One region of the Exiguobacterium sp. K1 genome, then DNA from elsewhere that is predicted to be linked to it. Evidence: riboswitches for the same ligand, from Rfam matches in the RefSeq annotation. Region 1 holds a riboswitch; each other region holds the start of a gene.
The links. A riboswitch is a leader RNA that binds a small molecule or an ion and turns the genes downstream of it on or off. The one in region 1 is predicted to bind S-adenosylmethionine.
Positions count from the first base shown of each region.

Region 2: linked by a shared signal. The riboswitch ahead of mmuP (S-methylmethionine permease) and the one ahead of N7U64_RS10920 (Na+/H+ antiporter NhaC family protein) in region 1 are both predicted to bind S-adenosylmethionine.
Region 3: linked by a shared signal. The riboswitch ahead of N7U64_RS07180 (methionine ABC transporter ATP-binding protein) and the one ahead of N7U64_RS10920 (Na+/H+ antiporter NhaC family protein) in region 1 are both predicted to bind S-adenosylmethionine.

Region 1 is NZ_JAOTIT010000004.1:235,260-242,665, forward strand. It holds gene N7U64_RS10895 (CoA-disulfide reductase) at 1-978, shown strand, start outside; gene N7U64_RS10900 (alanine/glycine:cation symporter family protein) at 1,205-2,650, shown strand; gene N7U64_RS10905 (hypothetical protein) at 2,769-3,230, shown strand; gene N7U64_RS10910 (aldo/keto reductase) at 3,335-4,147, opposite strand; gene N7U64_RS10915 (hypothetical protein) at 4,305-4,505, shown strand; gene N7U64_RS10920 (Na+/H+ antiporter NhaC family protein) at 4,544-5,851, opposite strand; SAM riboswitch class I at 5,930-6,033, opposite strand; gene N7U64_RS10925 (metal ABC transporter solute-binding protein, Zn/Mn family) at 6,102-7,055, opposite strand; gene N7U64_RS10930 (alpha/beta hydrolase) at 7,233-7,406, shown strand, end outside.
Region 2 is NZ_JAOTIT010000004.1:65,171-72,576, reverse strand. It holds gene N7U64_RS10095 (MFS transporter) at 1-4, opposite strand, end outside; gene N7U64_RS10090 (CBS domain-containing protein) at 20-475, opposite strand; gene N7U64_RS10085 (MarR family winged helix-turn-helix transcriptional regulator) at 661-1,083, shown strand; gene mmuM (homocysteine S-methyltransferase) at 1,170-2,102, opposite strand; gene mmuP (S-methylmethionine permease) at 2,077-3,477, opposite strand; SAM riboswitch class I at 3,558-3,659, opposite strand; gene N7U64_RS10070 (polysaccharide pyruvyl transferase family protein) at 3,767-5,185, opposite strand; gene N7U64_RS10065 (ketopantoate reductase family protein) at 5,375-6,286, opposite strand; gene N7U64_RS10060 (GntR family transcriptional regulator) at 6,470-7,186, shown strand; gene gntK (gluconokinase) at 7,179-7,406, shown strand, end outside.
Region 3 is NZ_JAOTIT010000002.1:377,789-385,194, reverse strand. It holds gene rho (transcription termination factor Rho) at 1-861, shown strand, start outside; gene N7U64_RS07200 (type B 50S ribosomal protein L31) at 959-1,204, shown strand; gene N7U64_RS07195 (DedA family protein) at 1,240-1,890, opposite strand; gene N7U64_RS07190 (thymidine kinase) at 2,068-2,688, shown strand; gene N7U64_RS07185 (alpha/beta hydrolase) at 2,754-3,512, opposite strand; SAM riboswitch class I at 3,575-3,678, opposite strand; SAM riboswitch class I at 3,927-4,030, shown strand; gene N7U64_RS07180 (methionine ABC transporter ATP-binding protein) at 4,117-5,148, shown strand; gene N7U64_RS07175 (methionine ABC transporter permease) at 5,138-5,788, shown strand; gene N7U64_RS07170 (MetQ/NlpA family ABC transporter substrate-binding protein) at 5,819-6,640, shown strand; gene N7U64_RS07165 (M20 family metallopeptidase) at 6,668-7,406, shown strand, end outside.

The sequences.
Region 1 (7,406 bases):
TTACCGACATTACGTCAGTCACTCGATGAATTACCGAAAGATCAGCCGATTTACGTGACATGTCAGGTCGGGCTCCGGGGTTATGTCGCAAGTCAATTGCTCAAGCAAAACGGATTCGACGTCAAAAATCTAAGCGGTGGTTATAAAACATGGGCGACGGTCAACCGTGACCGTGAAGCGAGAAGCCAAGTACGGGAGGAAACAGCTGTGACGACAATTAAAAGCGAACCGAAACAAGTAACGAAAGAACAGATTACGTTACTGGATACGTGTGGTTTACAGTGCCCGGGACCGATTTTGGAGCTGAAAACGAAAATCGATCAACTGCAGGATGGAGATCAAGTCTTCGTTAAAGCATCCGATCCCGGATTCCTGCCGGATGTTCAGGCATGGGCCAAAAAACTCGGTCATACCGTTCACACAGCGGAAATGAACAAAGGAGTCGTTGAAGTCCTGCTTGAAAAAGGGAATGCGACGAACCAACCGGTACCGTCGGCCGCTGCCACTGCCGATGATGCGACGATGGTCGTCTTCAGCGGTGATCTCGATAAAGCACTGGCATCGTTCGTCATTGCGCAAGGCGCACAAGCGATGGGGAAACAAGTAACGATGTTCTTTACGTTCTGGGGACTCAACGTCATCCGTAAACCGGATGCACCTGCTGTCGATAAGGCACCGATGGAGCGGATGATGGGAATGATGATGCCGAAACATGCCGGTGAATTGCCGCTCTCGAACATGAACATGGCCGGAGCCGGTCAAAAAATGATGAAAAAAGTCATGAAGGATAAACAGGTCGACGCTCTGGAAACGATGATGGCGAAGGCGCAAGCAGCCGGCGTCCGGATGATTGCCTGCACGATGTCGATGGACATCATGGGCATCAAAAAAGAGGAGTTGCTCGATGATATCGATTATGGTGGTGTCGCAAGTTATCTCGGGGCGACAGACGGTTCGAACCTGAATCTGTTCATCTGATCGTGTTCGATGGTTAAATCGGTTCTCAACAAGGGACTGACCCAAAGGTCAGTTCCTTGTTTTTTTATGCTGAACCTGACATCACATGTGAGGTTTGTGAGGGTTTTACAGTTTATAAGGACTTGAAAGAAGAAAATGAATTTGATTTTCTAAAATTATTTACGTATTATAGAACACATGTGAAAAAAGGTTACATAAGCGAACGCTTAACTAAGGGGGAACACCTGTGGAAAAACAACTGATGGATGTTATCGGTAGTATCAACGACTTGTTATGGTCGAGTGTCTTGATTATCTTATTGGTCGGTTTAGGAATTTATTTTACGATTCGCATGGGATTCGTCCAGTTTCGGATGATTCCGGAAATGTTGCGGCTATTGTTCCAAGGAACGGATAAAGGAAAAGACGGTGTTTCGCCTTTCCAAGCTTTTGCCATCAGTACAGCGGCACGTGTCGGGACCGGCAACATCGCCGGCGTCGCGACAGCCATTGCGCTCGGTGGACCGGGTGCAGTCTTCTGGATGTGGTTGATCGCCTTAATCGGTTCAGCTTCGGCATTCGTCGAGAGTACGCTGGCTCAGATTTATAAAGTACGTGATGAAAAAGCATGGCGCGGTGGTCCGGCGTACTATATGGAAAAGGCGCTTGGACAGCGGTGGTTAGGGATCGTTTTCAGTATTCTGATTACAATCTCGTTCGGATTCGTCTTTAACTCGGTTCAGTCTAATACGATTTCACTGTCGCTTCAAAGCCAGTACGGGGTTGATAAGACGTGGATTACGGTCGGACTTGTTCTGTTGACGGCACTTGTCATCTTCGGTGGTGTCCGGAGTATTGCAACGGTGTCGGCGTTCCTCGTCCCGATCATGGCAGGAGGCTATATTTTGATTGCCCTCTACATCATGGTGACGAATTTAGAAGCATTGCCGAACGTCTTTGGTCTGATTTTCCAAGAAGGTTTACTTGAGTTCAAAACACTGGCCGGCGGAGCAATCGGAGCCGCGGTCTTAAACGGAATCCGTCGTGGTCTTTTCTCGAATGAAGCCGGTATGGGTTCAGCTCCGAATGCCGCTGCGACGGCAGAAGTATCGCATCCCGTCAAACAGGGATTGATCCAGTCGTTTGCCGTTTTTGTCGACACACTGCTCGTCTGTTCTTCGACAGCGATGATTGTTTTAGTCAGTGGTGTTGCGACTAAGGATGCGAGTGGAGCACCGGTCGCCGGAATCGATTTGGCACAAGGAGCATTGGCGTCGCAAGTCGGTTCATTGGCCACAGCATTTATGGCGCTTGCGATTTTCTTGTTTGCCTTCAGTTCGATCGTCGGAAACTATTATTACGGCGAATCGAATATCAGCTTCATCAACGATAATAAGAAAATCATGATTGCGTACCGGATCATCGTCCTCGGTATGATTGTGTTTGGTTCACTTGTTCAAACGGCTGGACTTGTCTGGGCACTTGCCGACATCTTCATGGGCTTGATGGCGATTGTTAACTTGTATGCCATTTTCCGCTTAGCCAAAATTGCCAAGTTCGCACTGGATGATTATTCAGTGCAACGCAAAAAAGGACAGGATCCCCGGTTCCATAAAGATTCGATTCCGGATCTTCCGGGGAAAGAATTGCTTGAAGCATGGCAGGACGAAGACCAAAAAGAAAAAGCGATTTAATACGAAAAGGATCAGAGTCATCTGATCCTTTTTTTGTCTGGAGAGATTTTAATAATCGTTATTAAAGCAGTGTGAAAATGGGAATACTAAAAAAAACGACCGGAAAGGAGGGGGAAGGATGGAAAACATACATTATGTACGTGTCGCGGATGCCGTATGGGATTCGTTTGGAGATGATCCCCACATCATCATGGACTGGATTTTATTTATCCATGAAACACAACCTGATCATGAACAATTATTTGCACTCGAAGAAACGACTCCGTTGTATCAGTTGATGAGTCAAATCGATATCTTCATTGATCAAGAGACCCATTATAATCTGGGACGGGCGATTGTCGGGGAAGAACTGATTGTCAATGAAGAGCATGCGGCAATCGTCGGGATCCTTCCCTTGCCATTACTCATCATTTCGTCGGAGGTCATGCGGAACTTTGATCGCCATGCGCTTGAAGTGATTTATCAGGAAGCCGGCCGGCAAGGTGATTTTGATGAGGTCTGGGAACAGTTCGGAAATTTGTGCGCTTATTTTCACCAGGCGGAAGAGGCGCAGGATACGATTCTCGTCTATTATGTCTGACGGTCCATCACTCATATAGGAAAAAGGGGAGGTGGATGTGAATATCCGCCTCCCCTTCGTCTATAGAAAAACCATTTTTCTTTAAACCGATTGTGTATATTTACTTAAAAATCGATTTCGTCCGGATCCGGTCCGAGACGGACATCGGTTGCCAAACGGTCAATCTTCTCGAGATCATCTGCATCGAGTTGGAAGTCAAAGACATCGAAGTTTTCCGCAATGCGTTCAGGTGTGACCGATTTTGGAAGCGCCACGATGCCGTTGTCTAAATGCCAACGCAAGACGACTTGTGAAGGGGATTTGCCGTGCTTTTCGGCAATTTCCTTGAAGTCATTGATTTCGAGGAATTTCCCTTGCATGAGTGGGCTCCACGCCTCGACTTGAATGCTGTGGTCCTGTAAGTATTCGTGCAGCTCATGTTGCGGAAGTTGCGGATGAAGTTCCACCTGGTTGATCATCGGTGTCATTAGTCCTTCTTCAGCAAGTGTATCGAGATGATGTTCTTTGAAGTTCGAAACACCGATTGCCTTAATTTTGCCGGCTTCGTAAAGTTCGACCATGGCTTTCCATGCTTCGACATACCCTTCAACCGGCCAGTGGATCAGATAGAGATCAAGATAGTCGGTTTCGAGGCGTTCAAGTGACTCAGCGAAAGCTTCTTTCGTGCGTCCGGCACGAATGTCATCGTTCCATACTTTAGACGTTAAGAAGAGATCTTCACGGTTCACGCCGCTTTCTTTAATTCCTTTGGCGACACCACGTTCGTTTTTGTAAACGGCAGCCGTATCAATATGACGGTAACCGACACGTAGGGCTTCTGCGACGGCAGCCGGTGCTTCCGTCTCTTCATCGACTTGCCAGACACCGAATCCGATTTGTGGAATCGTGACACCATTTGAAAGTTTTGCGTATTGCATGTGTATACTCCTCCTTCAATGAAACGAGAATATGGAATTGCTCGTTTAGTTTAGCATGAACAAGCAAGAACGTCTGTTTCAACGCTCAAGGGAGGAAAAAGACGGTTAGAAAGCGAAATGAGGAGGGTAAATCTATAGAGGAAACGAGGTGTATTTTATGAAACGATCTGTTAAAAACGTACCCAAAGGTGTGTGGGCCGGCCTTGCAGCCTTGTTAGGGACACAAGCGGTATGCTTGTTCCTCGGCGCACGGAAGACGGGGCGGAATCCATGGGTCTGGGGAGGCGCAGGACTGATTCAGTTCCCGCTTCCAGCGATTGCGTACTTCATTCTCAACCGCCAAGACCGGAAAAAATAAGACAAACAGACCCGTCGCTGTTGCGACGGGTCTGTTTGTTATGAAACATTTTTTTGACGTGCGTCCGATGTTTTCCGACGCGGGAAGCCGAAAAGAATCGCGAGAGATCCGCATACGAAAAGCAGGAACGGATAAAACAGATAAGGAATCAGTTCCGGGGAAGCCGTTTTCGTTAATTCCGCTGCAATCAGCAACTGGGCGCCGTACGGGATGATTCCTTGGATACCGCAAGAGAAGATATCAAGGATACTGGCTGACTTTTTCCGGTCAATGTCATACGTATCCGCGATTTCTGCTGCCAGTGGACCGGCGACAAGAATCGAAATCGTATTGTTTGCTGTTGCGAGATTCGTCGCACTGACGAGTGCAGCCATACTGAATTCCGCACCGCGGCGTTGCGAGATTTTCCGCGTCAGCGTTTCTTTCAGATACGCGATCCCGCCGTTAAAGGTGATCAGACTGACGAGGCCACCCATCAGTAATGTCAAAATCGAGATTTCCGCCATTCCCATCAAGCCGTCAGACATCGACAGGACAAAACCGCTTAAGCCGAAACTGCCGTCAAGCATCCCGATAATTCCTGTCAGCAATGTACCGCCGACGAGGACGAGGATCACGTTGACGCCAAACAAGGCGAGTACGATGACGGACAGATACGGAATCAGTTTATAAAATTCAAACGCTTTTGCTTCGACAACATTTCCTGTACCTGAGACAAAGGCCAGGATGATGATGGTCAGAATAGCTGCCGGTAAAACGATCAGGAAGTTGGTTCTGAATTTGTCGCGCATGTTGGTTTTCTGTGTCCGGACGGCTGCAATCGTCGTATCGGAAATGAACGACAAGTTGTCGCCGAACATTGCGCCACCAACGACGGCGGCTGCCGCAACCGCGACATTGACACCGGTTGCTTCATGGATTCCAAGAGCGATCGGAGCGAGTGCCGCAATCGTACCGGTGGAAGTTCCCATCGCCATCGAGATGAAGGCGGCAATGATGAATAGTCCGCTCATCAGAAGGGACGGGGGTAAAAATGTTAATGATGCATTGACGGTCGCTTCGATTGCGCCGATTGCATCGGCCGTTCCGGAAAAGGCACCGGCAAGCAAGAAGATAAAGACCATAATCATGATGTCCGGATTTCCTGCACCTGCTGCAATCCGTTCCACTGTCTGATTGATGCCGCCCTTTGTTGTGACCGCCGCAAAAATCAAGGCAATCAAAGCCGCAATCAGAATCGGAAACTTGTAAAAGTCATCGTAAAAAATACCGGCACCGATAAAAAGAACTAAAAAGACAAGTAACGGTAGAAGTGCCCATTTATTCGGTGTAATCGTTTCGTTCATCAAACCACTCCTTTTCTACAAGTACAAAAAAAGACTCCTTCGCAAGAAAGAAGGAGGTCTTTACTGAAAAAGACGCTCTTCTTATCTCTCAAGCCGCAGCTTGCTGGATTTGGCACAGTACGATTTAATCGTCCGCTGCCGAAACATCATCGGGCCAGTCCCTCCGTCTCTCACGATAAAAAGAAGTCATTTAATTGTCTGAAATACGTTTTCTACCGTAACGTATCTTTTACTGCATGTCAACACTACTTCACTGAAGTGCTTGTTTGAGAGTCGCGACATTTTCATTCATCAAATCAAAATAGGAAGCATTTTGCTGTGCTTTCGTGACGGATTCGAGATTGTGGATCGTAATCGCTTCCGCTCCGATTTCCTGTTGAATGACGCGTGCGACTTTCGGTGAGACCGTCTCTTCGAAAGCGATATACTTCAAGTCGTGAAGTTTGGCTTCCTTGACGATTGCTGCCAGTTGCTTTTGCGAAGGCTCGTCCGACGGAGAGATGCCGGCAATCGGCAATTGTGAGAAGCCGTAGCGTTCCGCTAAATACCCGTAAGCGGCATGTGTCACGAGCAGTTCTTTTTTGGATCCGTCAGCAACAGCCTGTTGCAAGTTTTGATCAAGCTTATCGGCCTCGCCATTAAAAGCGGTGAGATTTTTCTCAAACGTTGCTTTTTTAGCAGGTACTTCTTTAGCGAGTGCCGTCGTAATGGATTGAGCCATCACTTTGGCATTGTTCGGATCGAGCCAGACATGCGGATCAAATTTGCCGTGATCATGCTCTTCTGCCGCATGGTCATCGGTATGTCCTTCATGCTCATGAAGCGTGGCATTCGCTTCGAGCAGGTCGATGCCTTTGCTCGTCTCGACGAAACGAACATCATTGCCTTTGAGACTGGCTTTGATTTTTTTTGAGTACGGCTCAAGTGTCGTACCCGTTAAAAGGAACAGATCACCTTGTGCGATTTCAGTCAGTTGTTTAGACGTCGGTTCGTACGAATGCGGATCGGCCCCCGAAGGTACGATCATCTGGACGTCGATGTCCGTGCCGCCAATTTCCCTGGCGATTGCTGCAGTGGCGAACGTTGATGTATAGACACGGAGATTTTGGTCGGCCGCATCCTGAGTGGATTCGGAAGAACCGCAGGCAGCAAGAAAAGCAGCTCCTGCAAAGGCGACCGTGAAAGCTGAAAGTAATTTTTTCATATGAATAAACCCTCCAAAAAAATATTAAAACGTAATTATTCCGATTTGAACCTTTTCACTATAACGAATCCGAAACCAAGCGTCAAGTACCAGTCAGGGAAGACGTTCGACTTCTAAATAAATCGGGTAAAAGACTAATAAGATTAGAAATCGAGAGGGAATTTCGGAGGTGATGAGGTGAAACGGGAAACCGCTTGGCTGATGGGAGGGGCAGCGATTTTAACGACGGCTGCGGCCGGAGCAAGCATCTGGAACAACTACGGTGCGTTATTACGATGGACAGAACCGGCTCTTCCGCTGTCAGAAGTCCAACTCGCGCCGCGAACGGTTGTGTATAAAACCGTTCACACC
Region 2 (7,406 bases), 170 kb from region 1:
CCATATGAATCCTTCTTTCTTAAATAAACTGTTTAAAGGAGTGACGGATGACGTCACCGCGACTGATGATTCCGACGAGCTTGCCGTCTTTGAGAATCGGTAATTTTTTAATTCGTTTTGCGCCGAGTGTCGCCGCAATTTCTTCCATTTCCGTTTCTGTCGTAGCTGTCACGACTTTCCGGCGTGCCATCTCCATGACCGGTCGCGTCAAGATGTGACGGACCCGTTCTTCGTAATTTTCGTCATCACCTTTGATGACATCGACATATAAAAACGTATCGACAATGATGTCTTTATGTTTGCCGATCGCCCGCATGATATCGCCGTCGCTGATATAGCCGACGACTTCCTGTTGATCGTTGACGACCGGAACCCCACTGATGCCGGACGTGATAAAACGTTCCACCACCGTGCGGATCGTATCCTGTTCGTTGACGGTAATGACTGTTTCTTTCATCGATTGATAAGCTTTCATCGGAATTCTCCTTCATCAGACGCTGTAATAGAATAAGTTCATCTCAATAAGTTTCACGATACAATTAAATAACATTTATGATTGTATAATACAACTATACCCCTGTCAAGAAGCCTGCCTTGGATTGACAGAGGACAGCTCGTGCGTAATGATGAGGGCAATGAATGCTAATGAGAGGTGACAACATGTCGAATCAATCCCTGGAAACAATCGAACTGGAACTGGCGATTCTCATTCGCCGTTTAACGACGGCAACGGCGGATAATCGGAACTTGGACCGTGCTTCCTATTTACTCTTGCGCCAGTTATCCGACTCCGGTCAAGTCGGTGTCAAAACCCTTGCCCGTGAGTTGCAACTTGATGTCTCGACCGTCAGCCGGCAAGCTGCTGCGCTCGATCAGAAAAAATTAGTCGAAAAAATAAAAGACCCGACAGACGGCCGTGCCTTCTTTTACAACATCACCGATTACGGTCAACAGGAGCTCGAGATTTACCGGACAGCCCGTCTGACGAGCATCGAACGGTTGTTAACCAACTGGCCGGATGAGGATACCGAGTCATTTGGCCGATTGCTGAAACAGTTTAATCAGGCATTACGGGAACGGTGAACTCCTTAGAATATGAAACAGAGGACGGATTTACATCCGCCCTCTGTTTTTTTGTTGCACTAGTTGTCGTCAGGTATTGTCGCCTGTTAACTGATCGTTACCTTTTGTTGAATCCGTTCGATTTGCTCCGGCGTCGTCCGGCAACACCCGCCAATCAACCGGGCACCTGCTGCATACCATTCCGGGGCAATGTCTTCAAACGCTGTACACACTGCTTCACCGGACCAGGTTTTGCTGACCGGATCATACTGTTCACCGGAATTCGGATAAACGATAATCGGGACATCTGTCAGTTGTTTCAACGCTGTGATGAAATCCGTCGCAATCGATGCCGGAAAACAGTTGGCACCGACCGCTGCCAGTTGCGGATGATCTCCTAACGCTTCGATACATTCGCTCAACGGTGTCCCTTCACTGATGTGTGTTGCGTCACGCAGGGAAAAGGCAAGCCAGGCCGACTGTTCCGGAAACTCCTCAAGCAGTCGGAACAGTACTTTCGCTTCCTGCAAGGACGGAATCGTCTCAAATGCTAACACGTCCGCCCCTGCTTCAATTAACGCTTCGAGCCGCGGACGATGGAATGCTTCGAGCTGTGCATCGTCGACTCCGTAATGACCGACATATTCAGATCCGTCCGATAAGTAGGCACCATAAGGACCAATTGATCCTGCAATCAGAGCGTGAGCCGCAGCCTGTCCGGTTTCCGCACGCGCCTGTTGTGCCAGATATACGGTTTGTTTGATCAGTTCAACCGCTTCATCCTCTTTAATTCCCCGACTGCCGAATCCGGTCACGCTTGCCTGATAACTAGCGGTGATGGCGCAATCTGCTCCAATCTTAAAATAATCCGCATGGACCCGGTGAATCTGTTCCGGTTCTTCAAGCAATACCCGTGCCGACCACAGCGGGTCGTCGAGATTACTCCCGTGACGTTCGAGTTCCGTTGCCAGTGCTCCGTCCAATAAAATATAAGGCTGTTTTTTTAATAGTTGCTCAACTGGATTGTTGTTCTTTGACATCTTCCTCACTCCGTTTCCATGATGTTTTAGTCAGATGATGAACGATGTAGCAGACCGCGATAAAAGGAACACCAAAATAAAGGGCAACCCGTTGCGTCGGATCAAAGGCGATTCCGATCAAAGAAGCCAGACACATCAAAAAGGATAAAATCGGTACAAACGGATACCAGGGCGTCCGGTAGACCAAATCGCTGACATCCTTTCCTTCTTGCAGATACCGTTTGCGGAACATGAACTGTGAGGCACTGATGCTCATCCAGACGACGACGACGGCCAGTCCCGAGATCGAGACAAGGGCAATGTAGACAGAATCCGGTGCATAGATGCTCGAAAACAGGGCCAGCAGACCACCGATCATACTGAAGAGAACGGCACGTGTCGGCACTCCGTTCGCATTTAATTTAGAAAAGAACGGCGTAATCATCCGTTGATCGGATAAAGACCAGAGCATCCGTGAGGCGGCATAAAGACCTGAGTTCGCTGCCGATAAAATCGCTGTCAGGATAACGAAGTTCATGATGTCTGCTGCAAACGGGAGACCGATCCGTTCGAACACGGCAACGAATGGACTTTCGAGTACTCCTTTTGAGTCGTTTGGTAAAAGAATCGCGAGCACAATGATCGTTCCGACAAAAAATAACACAAGCCGGAAGACGGTCGTTCGAATGGCCAGCGGTACCGTTCGTTTCGGATCAACGGCTTCACCTGCCGCAATCCCGATCAACTCTGTTCCGGAATAGGCAAAGTTGACGGCGAGCATGGTCATCAGAATGGCGAATGCTCCGTTTGGAAACAGTCCACCCTCCGTCAAAGGAGCAAGCAACGGAGCCTGCGATCCATCAGCAAGCGGTAAAAATCCGACAATGGCCGCTGTTCCCAGGACGATGAACACTAAAATCGTCAGCACCTTAACGGCGGAAAACCAAAATTCGACTTCTGCGAACAACCGAACCGTCAAGACGTTAATCCCTAAAATCATGACGACAAATAACGCGCTGAACAGCCAGACCGGAACGTCCGGAAACCAGCGTTGCATCAATAAACCGGCTGCCGTAAACTCTGAACCGAGCGCAACTGTCCATGTCAGCCAGTAGAGCCAGGCGACGGTATACCCTGTTCCGGACCCAAGATATTTTGTCGCGTAACTGTGAAAGGCACCGGTTTCCGGCATATGTACGCTTAACTCTCCTAAACAGAGCATGACGAGATAGACGGCCAGAGCTCCGACCAAGTACGATAAAATCGTTCCGACACGCCCCGCCTGCTCCAGCGTATAACCTGTACTTAAAAATAATCCCGTCCCGATGACACCGCCAAGTGACAGCATGACGATATGCCGGGATTCCATTTTCCGACGAAACGTTCCTTCTTTCATTGCTCCTCCACACTCCTCTTTCTCTCATAAAATAAAAAACGCACCCACATGCATGGGTGCGTCGGTCGACAATAAAAAGAAGCTTATCGATCGGGTGCAACACCCGCAGGAATTAGCACAGTATCTTTCGACCTGTTGCTGAGGCTTCAAAGGGCCAGTCCCTCCACCTCTCTGGATAAGAATGTAATTTTTCATAACAGTACCAACCCCGTTCTGAATTGTCAACACAATTCAGAATTTATCATACAAAAAAACGCCTTACACCAAATTGGTATAAGACGTCTATCGCTTATTTTTTCGCAAACAAATCGGCAGTCTTCAATGCCATCCGAACCGCTTTGCGGTTCAATGTGCCTTGTTGATGCTTCATTTCTTTTGTTTGATTGTTCAACTTGCCTTGAAGCGATTTGATTTTTTTATCTTTTTCAGCCATTTTTGCTTTATCGCGTTTTTGAGCAGCCACGATTTTTTGCTCTTCGGCCGGGAAGTATGATTCAAAACGTGAAACAGCTTCTTCAATGCTGATTCCTGTGATCGGTTTAACGACCGGGAGCAACTCTGCTTTTGCCATTTCGCGATCAAACGGAACGTTCTCCGGATAGTTCGTTTCTTTGTAGATGTGCTCTAAATCATTTGTGTTCAAGAAATCAACGAAGTTGTCGAAGTTACGTGCTTGAACACGTGTCGGGCTTTGGAAGTCAGCTGACTCAATCACATCCGACAAGCGTGTGCTGTCTGTGATGTCATTTGCCCAGATGTGTGTCAATTGGTGATAATCCGTTAATTCACGCATTCGTGCATCTTTCGGAATCAGGATACTTGGTGTTCCGGCAAGTGTTGCCGTGATGTTTCCGTGAAGACGTGCTCCGAAGCTGAAATCTGCTTCTTTCAAGAAGTCGATCCATGTCTGTGCGTTCAGGAAGAAGCGGACACGGTCATTCATGTAAGTCGGATCTGACATTTTAACCGGATAGTTCGTGACCGATAAGTCAGCAATCGGATGTGTCCCTGTGTACGTCAAACGCAACTCTTTCATCCATTGCGGGATGAAGTAGTGATTCGGATACTCTTCCATTCCGCGTGTGATGAAGTTAAGGACGTTTTGCGGTGCAAGACGTGACGAGTTAACCCCGATCATTGAATCTTTTGTGATGTTCGTTTCACGGATCTTCAAGTCACGACCGAACGCATACATCGATGGGCAACCGATGACTTTGTGGTCGATTCCTTCACGGAAACCAAGACGCGTCAGGTATTTTGATGTGATTTCGCCGCGAAGTCCAAGCATGCTTGAGCGCTCAAGAACTGCACTGACAAACGCTTTAACATCTTCATCGAACGAGAAACCGTCGTTTAAGTTCGCTTCAAACGGTGCACGTAAACCGACACCGATGACGACGACCGGAATCTTTAATTTTTTAATTAATTTTGTATATTTACGAAGTGTCGGAACGAATTCTTTACGGAATGCGTCAGCGAGTGGAATGACATACAAATCGAAGTTCGCGTTGATCTCATCTGCACGCTCTTCTTCATAATAGTAGTAATCAGGCGTGATTGTCGTACCTTCTGTCATCAAAGTGCGGAAAATACTGTATTGATAAATCAGGTTTCCGACATTTCCTCCGATTGAGTTATGTTTCATCAAGTATTCTGCGTCGAACTGTTCAAACGGTGTCATACCCGCACGGATAATAATACGTTTCATGTAAAATAATTCCCCTCTCACTTCTGTTCTCATAAAATATATTTTGGTTTTTTAACCATCTTGTCTTTTCAAGAATAGTTGAATGCAATTCAGCAAGTCAACGAATAGCTGAAAATTACACATTATTGTGGATTATTAAAAATATTAGGCTCAATACAACCTAACCTTTATTCCCGATATAACTACTAGTTAAACATCTTTTCTCGACATACGGTAAATTTCGAGGTTCGCATAAATCGCCGGCAACAATACTTGTATTGTATCGTCTTTCGAAAGAAGTGTTCCGAACAGGTGGGCGGATTCGACTTCACTGCCCTTCTCCATGTCACGTAACAAGGACGATTTCATCGTATCCGTCATTTGGGCAATCTGTTTCTGTTGAATCTGTTCAATGCCGTCACTGAACACGGCACCTTGGTGTTCCATTTCTTCCTTCGCTTCCGTTGCCAGGCGACGGATCATCCTCATGCCTTGTTCCTGCGAACGAATCGGACCGATTGCTGAGCGGAAGAGTGACGTCACACCGGAAAACGTCGTGATGAACAGATACTTATTCCACATGTCGCGGGTAATCGTATCTGAATAGTTGATCGGAGCCGCTGTTCCGGTCAAATGCTGCTTCAATTCTTCCAAGCGGTCTGTCCGCGTTCCCGGCAATGGACCAAATAACAGATGGTGGGACGGACTCGTCTGAAGGATACGCCCTTGTGCATCAAGCGTCGATTCAATAAAGCAGAGTCCACCCAGCACACGCTGTTCTCCAAAACGGTCCACTAACTGTTTCAAATGTGCCATGCCGTTTAAGAGCGGCAGGATGTATGTATGTTCCGAAACAAAAGGTGCGATATCGTGCAACACCTGTTCCAAATGATAGGCTTTTGTCGACAAGATGATCACATCAAAGGTCTCGTCTGCCCCTGCTTCAATTAAACGCGGCGTAAGATGGATATCACCATGCAGACTGTTAATTTCGAGTCCTGATGTTTTTAACTCCTGTAATCGCCGCTCCCGGACTAAAAATGTGACGTCTTCCCCTTTTTCCGCCAATCGTGCGCCGAAATAACCGCCGACGGCACCGGCACCGACCACTAAAATCTTCATTTAATCCCCTCCATCTGACTGATTCATCACTTTCTCTTATATGCTTTCATTCTTTAGCCTATCACATCAGAAAGCAGCGATTCAGGAAAGATGACAATTTAATTAAAGCGCTTGCATTTTAGTTTCCGTCGTTTATACTACTTGTATACAAGTATACTTATCAAACAAAGTAGGTGCTTTTTTATGTCTGATCTTTTATACCCGATTAAATGGTTATCAAAAGCATCCGCCGGTGATCGTGTCGCCCATGAACTGCGAATGCGGATCATTTCCGGCAAGATCGAGAGCGGTACCGTCCTATCCGAAAACAAACTGGCCGCTGATTTTTCCGTCAGCCGGTCTCCTGTCCGGGATGCCCTGAAAGTATTGGCGTCAGAACGGATTATCCGGTTGGAACGGATGGGTGCCGTCGTCGTCGGGCTGTCCAAAAAAGACATTCAGGAAATTTATGACGTCCGACTGTTAATCGAAACGTTCGTTTTTGAACGGATCGTCAAGATGGATCGTCAAGATCTGGTCCGTGAACTGAGCAAAGTTCTCGAGATGATGAAGATTGCCATCAAGTATAAGGATGCGGATGAATTTTCGTATCAAGACGTCCTGTTTCACGAAACGATCATCCGGTCGATTGATCACGGATATGTCAGCATGATGTGGCAGAATCTCAAGCCCGTCATGGAAAGCTTCATCTTATTGTCGATGCGTCAGCGTCTCGATGAGGACATCGAAGATTTCGAGCGGATTCTCGAGAACCATGCGCTCTACATCGAAGCGATTGAGACCGGCGACCGCAAACGAATGATTGCCTCGCTGCATCAGAACTTTGATGATGTGCAGGAAGTCGAAGATTTATGGAAATCGCAACAACTGATGACGAAGGGAGTCGAACCACATGACTGAACACATGTTAGGGATTGATATTGGGACGACGAGCACCAAAGCCGTACTCTTTACGACAAAAGGAGAAGTCGTCGGACAAACGAACGTCGGCTATCCGCTCCACACGCCGAATCGTTCGACGGCGGAACAGGATCCGGAAGAGATTTTTCATGCCGTCCTTGAAAGCATCCGGTTGATGACGAAACAACATCCGACGGAGCAACCAAAGTTTGTCGCCTTC
Region 3 (7,406 bases), on a different contig from region 1:
CCCCGCCATTTGTCGGTCCGGGTGATGGATATGATTGCGCCGGTCGGATTTGGTCAGCGCGGTCTGATCGTTGCGCCGCCAAAAGCAGGTAAAACTTCTCTATTAAAAGAAATCGCGAACTCAATCCAAGTCAATCATCCGGATGTTGAACTGATTATTCTATTGATCGACGAACGGCCGGAAGAAGTGACGGATATCGAACGTTCCGTACCGGGCGCAGATGTTGTCAGTTCGACATTTGACGAAACACCGGACAACCACGTCCGGATTTCAGAACTTGTGTTGGAACGGGCAATGCGTCTCGTCGAACATAAAAAAGATGTCGTTATTTTAATGGATTCGATTACGCGTTTGACACGGGCTTATAACCTGACTGTGCCGCAAAGCGGACGAACATTGTCCGGCGGGATTGATCCGGCAGCTTTCCACAAGCCGAAACGCTTTTTCGGTGCCGCACGGAACATCGAACACGGCGGCAGCCTGACGATTCTTGCGACTGCTCTTGTCGAGACCGGTTCACGGATGGATGATGTCATCTATGAAGAGTTTAAAGGGACGGGGAACATGGAACTGCATCTGGACCGAAAATTATCCGAGCGTCGGATTTTCCCGGCCATCGATATCCGGAAATCCGGAACACGGAAAGAAGAGTTGCTGTTACCGAAGGAACAACTGGATGCCTTATGGACGATCCGCCGGACGATGAACGAGTCCAATGAGTTCGTCGACAGCTTCTTACGCAAGATCCGGGATACAAAAAATAACGAAGAATTTTTCGTTGAACTGGAGAAAGAAAAGAAGAAACCCGTCCGGCGTGCGCCTGTGAAGCCACGTGTGACGAAAACCGACACAACGACTTGAAAATAGGTATTGCGGGGCATGAAAAAATCGTTTAGTATAGGAAGGTAACTTACTCTGGCTCAGCAAATGAACCAGGGCGGAAGGAGAGAAAACAACCATGAAACAAGGAATTCACCCAAACTACAACAAAGTTGTATTTATGGACTCAACTACTGAGTACAAATTCTTGACTGGTTCTACACGTTCTTCGAACGAGACAATCACTTGGGAAGATGGAAACGAGTACCCACTCATCCGTGTGGATGTGTCTTCGGACTCGCACCCATTCTACACTGGTCGTCAAAAGTTCAACGCTGCAGACGGTCGTGTCGATCGCTTCAACAAAAAATACGGCCGCAAGTAATTGCGACTTCAGTATTAAAAAACAGCCTGTCTCCATCACTGGAGCAGGCTGTTTTTGTATAGGCTGAATTTGGCACGATACGTCAGGTACGTTTTCAGAACGAAAGACAGGCCGATTGCACCGGCAGCACCGACCAGGTAAGGGAGTGTATCCGGATTGTTCGCGAAATGTTCGAGCAGTAGACTGAAGGAAAAATGACGCCCTAAAAAATATCCGGCTCCTAAAAAAACACTGATCCAAATGAGAGCACCTGTATACGCATAGGTGGCGAAGATCCGGAACGGCATTTTCGAGACACCGGCAAAAAAGGCGGACAACTGCCGAAGACCCGGTATGTAGTAACCGATGATTAGGACGGTTTTTCCGTAACGTAAAAATCCGGCTTCGGCTTTAAAGATATGTTTTTCAGAAATCCGTAATTTCGGAGCCATTCGATGCAGTAACGGCATTCCGAGCTTCAAACCGAGAACGTAGCTGATCGTCATACCGATGCAACTGCCGGCATAGGCGGCAAGAATCGTTCCGACGAGCGGTAAATCACCGTGATGCATCCAAAATCCTGACATGACGAGTAACGTCTCGTCCGGAACCGGAAGACCGACGATTCCACCGGCCAGAAGAATTGCGAGTCCGAACGCTCCATATTGGTGGAGGACTTCGTGTAATATGTGATGAATCGGAGTCACCTTCCTTCAAAGAAACTTCTCTTTCAGTGTACAGGAAATACATACCAGTTGAAATGAGAAGATGAAGAAAGTGGCGAATTTGGCAAGGGTTTTTGATTTTTAGAAGTCAATCCTTTTTCTCAATTTAGATTCGGGCTATACTCGTTAAAGTGACTAATTTAGAGGACGGTGTTTACGATGATGCATGTGATCAATCAATATGGTTGGATTGAAGTGATTTGCGGAAGTATGTTTTCCGGCAAGTCGGAAGAACTGATCCGTCGTGTCAGACGGGCACAGTATGGAAAGTTACCGGTTCAAGTGTTCAAGCCGGCAATCGATGACCGGTATCATGAGGAACACGTCGTGTCGCACGTCGGCAATTCGGTCATCGCGATTCCGATGGCGACGAGCCGTGATGTCTATGCAGCAGTGGCGGAAGAGACGCAAATCGTCGCAATTGACGAAGTTCAATTTTTTGACGATGAGATTGTCGCCGTCATCGAAGCACTGGCTCAAGATGGCAAACGCGTCATTTGCGCAGGCCTCGATCAAGATTTTCGGGCAGAACCATTCGGCAAGATGCCTGAATTATTGGCACGCGCAGAATTCGTGACAAAACTTCAGGCGATTTGTCTGTCGTGCGGCGATCCGGCATCGCGGACCCAACGATTGATTGACGGAAAACCGGCCAACTACAATGATCCGATCATTCTGGTCGGGGCATCTGAGTCCTATGAACCACGTTGCCGCCATTGCCATCAAGTACCGGGAAAACCACAACCGTTGCAGGAATGGAAAAAGCAGCAGCACAATTAAGAAATGTAAAAAAGCGAACGATTCCCGGCAGTCAGACCGAAGAATCGTTCGCTTTTTTTTTGAAATCAACCGGTCTGTGTCAACCGGCTGAACTGTTCGACGAACTGAAGTGTTTCGCGGACAATCGTCTTTTGGTCGTGATCAAGCGTTGCGACGTGATAGGAGTCAAGCAGACAGTAACTGCGCTTATCCGCCGCACCGATCGTCCGGTACAAATAATCGGAACAGACCGGCGGCACGACATGATCCTCGGCAGAATATAAAATAAGTGTCGGAATTTGAATTGCCGCAAGGGCTGACCGTGTCTCCTTAATCAGTCGTAACAGTTCCGAAGCGCAGACAGCGGGGACGAAATCATAGATGATTTCAAAAGCCGACTGTTTAATATCAGGCGCACTTTCCGGCAGATAGACCGGACAATCGGTGAACGATAAGGCTTCATAGGCAGGGACGGACAAGGCGGCATTGATGGTGATGATTCCTGCGACCGGGAGACCTTCAGCGGCAAGTGACAGGGCAAGTGTTGCCCCCATCGATTGGCCGACGATGAAGACGGATTCGCATCGTCCCGCCAATTGTTCAAAGCCGTCCCGGACGCTCTGCTTCCAGTCATCGGCCGTCGCCGCTTCGAATTCTCGCAGATCCGTCCCATGCCCGTGCAGGCGTGGCGCATGGACGGAAAAACCGTGTGCGGCGAACTGTTCTCCTACAGCCCGAACACTTTGCGGCGTTGCATTAAAACCATGACAGAGCAAAATGCCGACGGATCCGCGTCCTAAGGAAAAGGCTTCGGCACCCGGTATAACAGGATAAACCATACTCATCATCTCGTCCTCCATTTCAAAAATAAAAACCCGTTTGGCTTTGGACGCAAACGAGTTTCTCGTGTGTATCATCCAAAGCAGCTGCTTTGCTGGTCGGAGCACCTTGCCGATCGGCAGGTTGCCGTGGAGTCCTAGAGCCAGGTCTCTCGTCCACTCTTGATATATCGTATAGGAATTGTCGGATTAATCATTGAGAAGATGATAGCATTGACGGAAAGGGATTGTCAAACTCTCTTTAATGGCATCAAAACTTATGCAAGGATCCGGTTTGTCCCGGGACAGCAATCGATATGGGTCATATGGTTTATTTTTGAAAATATGGTTGACCTTTAAAAGATCTTTCTGTAGTGTAAAAATTAGTTTTACGACATAAGTTCAACCGGCAACAACACACATACGAATTTCATACCGCAACACTTATCCAGAGAGGTGGAGGGACTGGCCCTACGAAACCTCGGCAACAGACTCATTATGAGCACTGTGCCAATTCCATCAGACAATTGTCTGAGAGATGAGTCGAGTGGATTCTGCCATTGTGCGGATCCAGGTCTCTTCTTGTTTCTTAAGAAGAGACCTTTTTTGTATTTTGAAGGGGGAAAAAGTGGTGATTACATTCAAAAATGTAAAAAAAATCTATGAAACAAATGATCAATCGATCGCTGCGCTGAATGGCGTGGATCTTGAAATCCGAAAAGGCGAAATCTTCGGCGTCATCGGTTTCAGCGGAGCCGGGAAAAGTTCCTTATTACGTTGCGTCAACCTGCTTGAACGGCCGACATCCGGCAGTGTGACGGTCGATGGACAAGATTTGACGACACTGTCGGCGAAGCAATTACGGGAAGCGAAGCAACACATCGGGATGATCTTTCAGCACTTCAACCTGCTGGATTCGAATACAGTGTTTGCGAATGTCGCAAAACCCCTTGTCTTAAAAGGTGTCAAAAAAGATGAGGTCCAGCGGCGGGTCACGGAACTGCTCGAGTTCGTCGACCTGGCAGATAAAGCCGATCATTATCCGGATCAGTTATCGGGCGGGCAGAAACAACGGGTCGGCATCGCCCGGGCACTCGCCACCCAGCCGTCGGTCCTGTTGTGTGACGAAGCGACTTCCGCCCTCGATCCGCAGACGACCCAACACATACTGCGTCTGCTGAAGCAAATCAATCAGGAATACGGCATCACAATTTTACTGATTACCCATGAGATGGGGGTCATCCGCGAGATTTGTGACCGGGTCGCCGTCATCGAAGCCGGTCAGCTGATTGAATCGGGGACCGTGTTCGACGTCTTCTCAAATCCGCAGACGGCGACGGCGAAAAACTTCGTCCGCTCTGTCATGCAGGATGAGATTCCGGCCTCGGTTCAAAAAGTCATCGACCAACGGGATGCCGGCCATCACATCTACAAAATCAACTTCCTCGGGGCAGGGACGGGACAACCGCTCTTATCGCAGGTCGCGAAACGCTTTGATGTCGATCTCAACATCCTGCACGGCAGCATCACGGAACTGCAAAACATCCCGTTCGGCAGTCTGCTCGTTGAACTGATTGGCGATGCGGCAGAAATCAAGCGGGCACTACAATATATCGATCAATCGGATGTCATCGTCGAGGAGGTGCTCGCAGATGCTAGTTAATTACACGGACATCTGGACTGCTTTTCTGCAGACGTTGACGATGGTCGGACTGTCATTACTCTTCTCGACATTGATTGGTTTACCACTCGGGATTCTGCTTGTCGTGACACGCAAAGGAGCGTTGCTCGAACAAATTCCGTTCTTCAATGTCTTAAGCGGCATCGTCAACATCTTCCGGTCCGTTCCGTTCATCATTCTGCTCGTGGCAATCATTCCGCTGACACGTTTGATTGTCGGCTCGTCGATCGGAACGCAGGCGGCAATCGTCCCGCTCGTCTTTTATGCGGCACCGTACATTGCCCGCCTGATTGAAAGTTCATTGCTTGAAGTCGATACCGGTGTCCTCGAGGCGGCGGAAGCGATGGGGGCAACACCGTTGCAGACGATTTTCCGTTTTCTGTTGCCGGAAGCTCTCAGCTCGCTTGTTCTGAACCTGACGATTGCGACGATCGGTTTGATCGGCGCGTCAGCGATGGCCGGGGCGATCGGCGGCGGCGGACTTGGTGACTTGGCGATTACCTACGGTTACCAACGGTTTGATACGACGGTCATGATCATCACGGTCGGAATTCTCGTCATCTTGGTTCAAGGACTACAGACGACAGGCAATCTGTTGGCACGAAAAATTCGGAGACACTAAAAAAAGAGAGAAAAAAGGGAGAGATGGATGATGAAAAAAGGTTTAGCGATTGGTGCAGCATTAACGACGGTATTGTTTGCGGGATGTGCCGCTTCCGGAGAAGAAGATCAAAAGACAGTCAAGCTCGGAGTCAGCGGTTCTGATACACAAGTCTGGGAATACGTCGCGAAAAAAGCGAAGAAAGAGGGCATCACGATTGAACTCGTCAAGTTCTCCGACTACGTCCAGCCGAACCTCGCCCTGGCGGAAGGGGAGATTGATGCGAACTCGTTCCAGACCGTCTCTTACTTTAACGCCTTCAAAAAAGAACATAAGTTAAAACTGTCGCCGATTGCGACGACGGTCATCGCGCCGATGGGGATTTATTCGGATAAGGTCAAAGACGTCAAAGACATTCCGGTCGGCGGAAAGATTGCCGTTCCGAACGAAGCGACGAACATGGGTCGGGCATTGCTGCTGTTGCAGGAAGCCGGCTTGATTAAATTGCCGGACGACTTTGACGGTAACGGCTCCGTTGATAAAATCGTCGAGAATCCGAAAAAACTGAAGATTGTCCCGGTCGTGGCCGGTCAGACACCACGCGTGCTGCCGGATGTCTCGGCCTCGATCATCAATAACGGAATTGCCGTCGATGCCGGCTTCAACCCGATCAAGGACTCGATTCTCCATGAAAACGAGACGGCAAAACCATACATCAACATCATCGCGACCCGGACGGAAGACAAAGACAAAAAGACGCTCAAGAAAATCGCCTCGCTGTACCAGCAGGATGACGTCGCCGCCTTCATCAAAAAAGAGTACAAAGGCAGCACGATCCCAACGTTCGTCCCTCTCAGCGATATCGGAGAATAACCAAAAACCAAAAGGAGCGTGACCCAAATGACGATTCAGACGATACGGGAAAACCTGACACAAACGATTGAACAGGATATTGAACAAAAACGCGAGTCGTACCTCGAGACAAGCCACCGGATTCATGCGACACCCGAGATTGGAAATGAAGAATATTTTGCGTCACGTCATCATGCGGAACGGCTGACGGCGGAAGGATTTACAGTCGAACTTGGTGTCGCGGGACATGAGACGGCATTCCTCGCCCGGAAAGTCTCGGATAAACCGGGAGCGACCATCGCTTTTCTCGCTGAATATGACGCGTTACCGGGGATTGGTCATGCCTGCGGGCACAACATCATCGGCACGACGAGTGTCGCGGCAGCGATCGCGCTCAGCAAGGTCATCGATGAAGTCGGAGGAAGTGTCGTCGTCCTCGGGACACCGGCGGAAGAAGGCGGACCAAACGGAAGTGCGAAAGGCAGTTTCGTCAAACATAATCTGCTGACAGGGATTGACGCGGCTTTGATGGTTCATCCATCCGGACAGACCCGGATCACCGGTTCGTCGCTTGCCGTCGATCCGCTCGATTTTGCCTTCACCGGCAAACCGGCACACGCGGCGGCTTCACCGGAAGAAGGGATCAATGCGCTTGACGCCGTCATTCAATTGTTTAACGGGATCAACGCGTTACGGCAACAGTTGCCGAGTGATATCCGGATTCACGGCATCATTACGGATGGCGGAGATGCGCCGAACATCATTCCCGAGTACGCGAAGGCCCGCT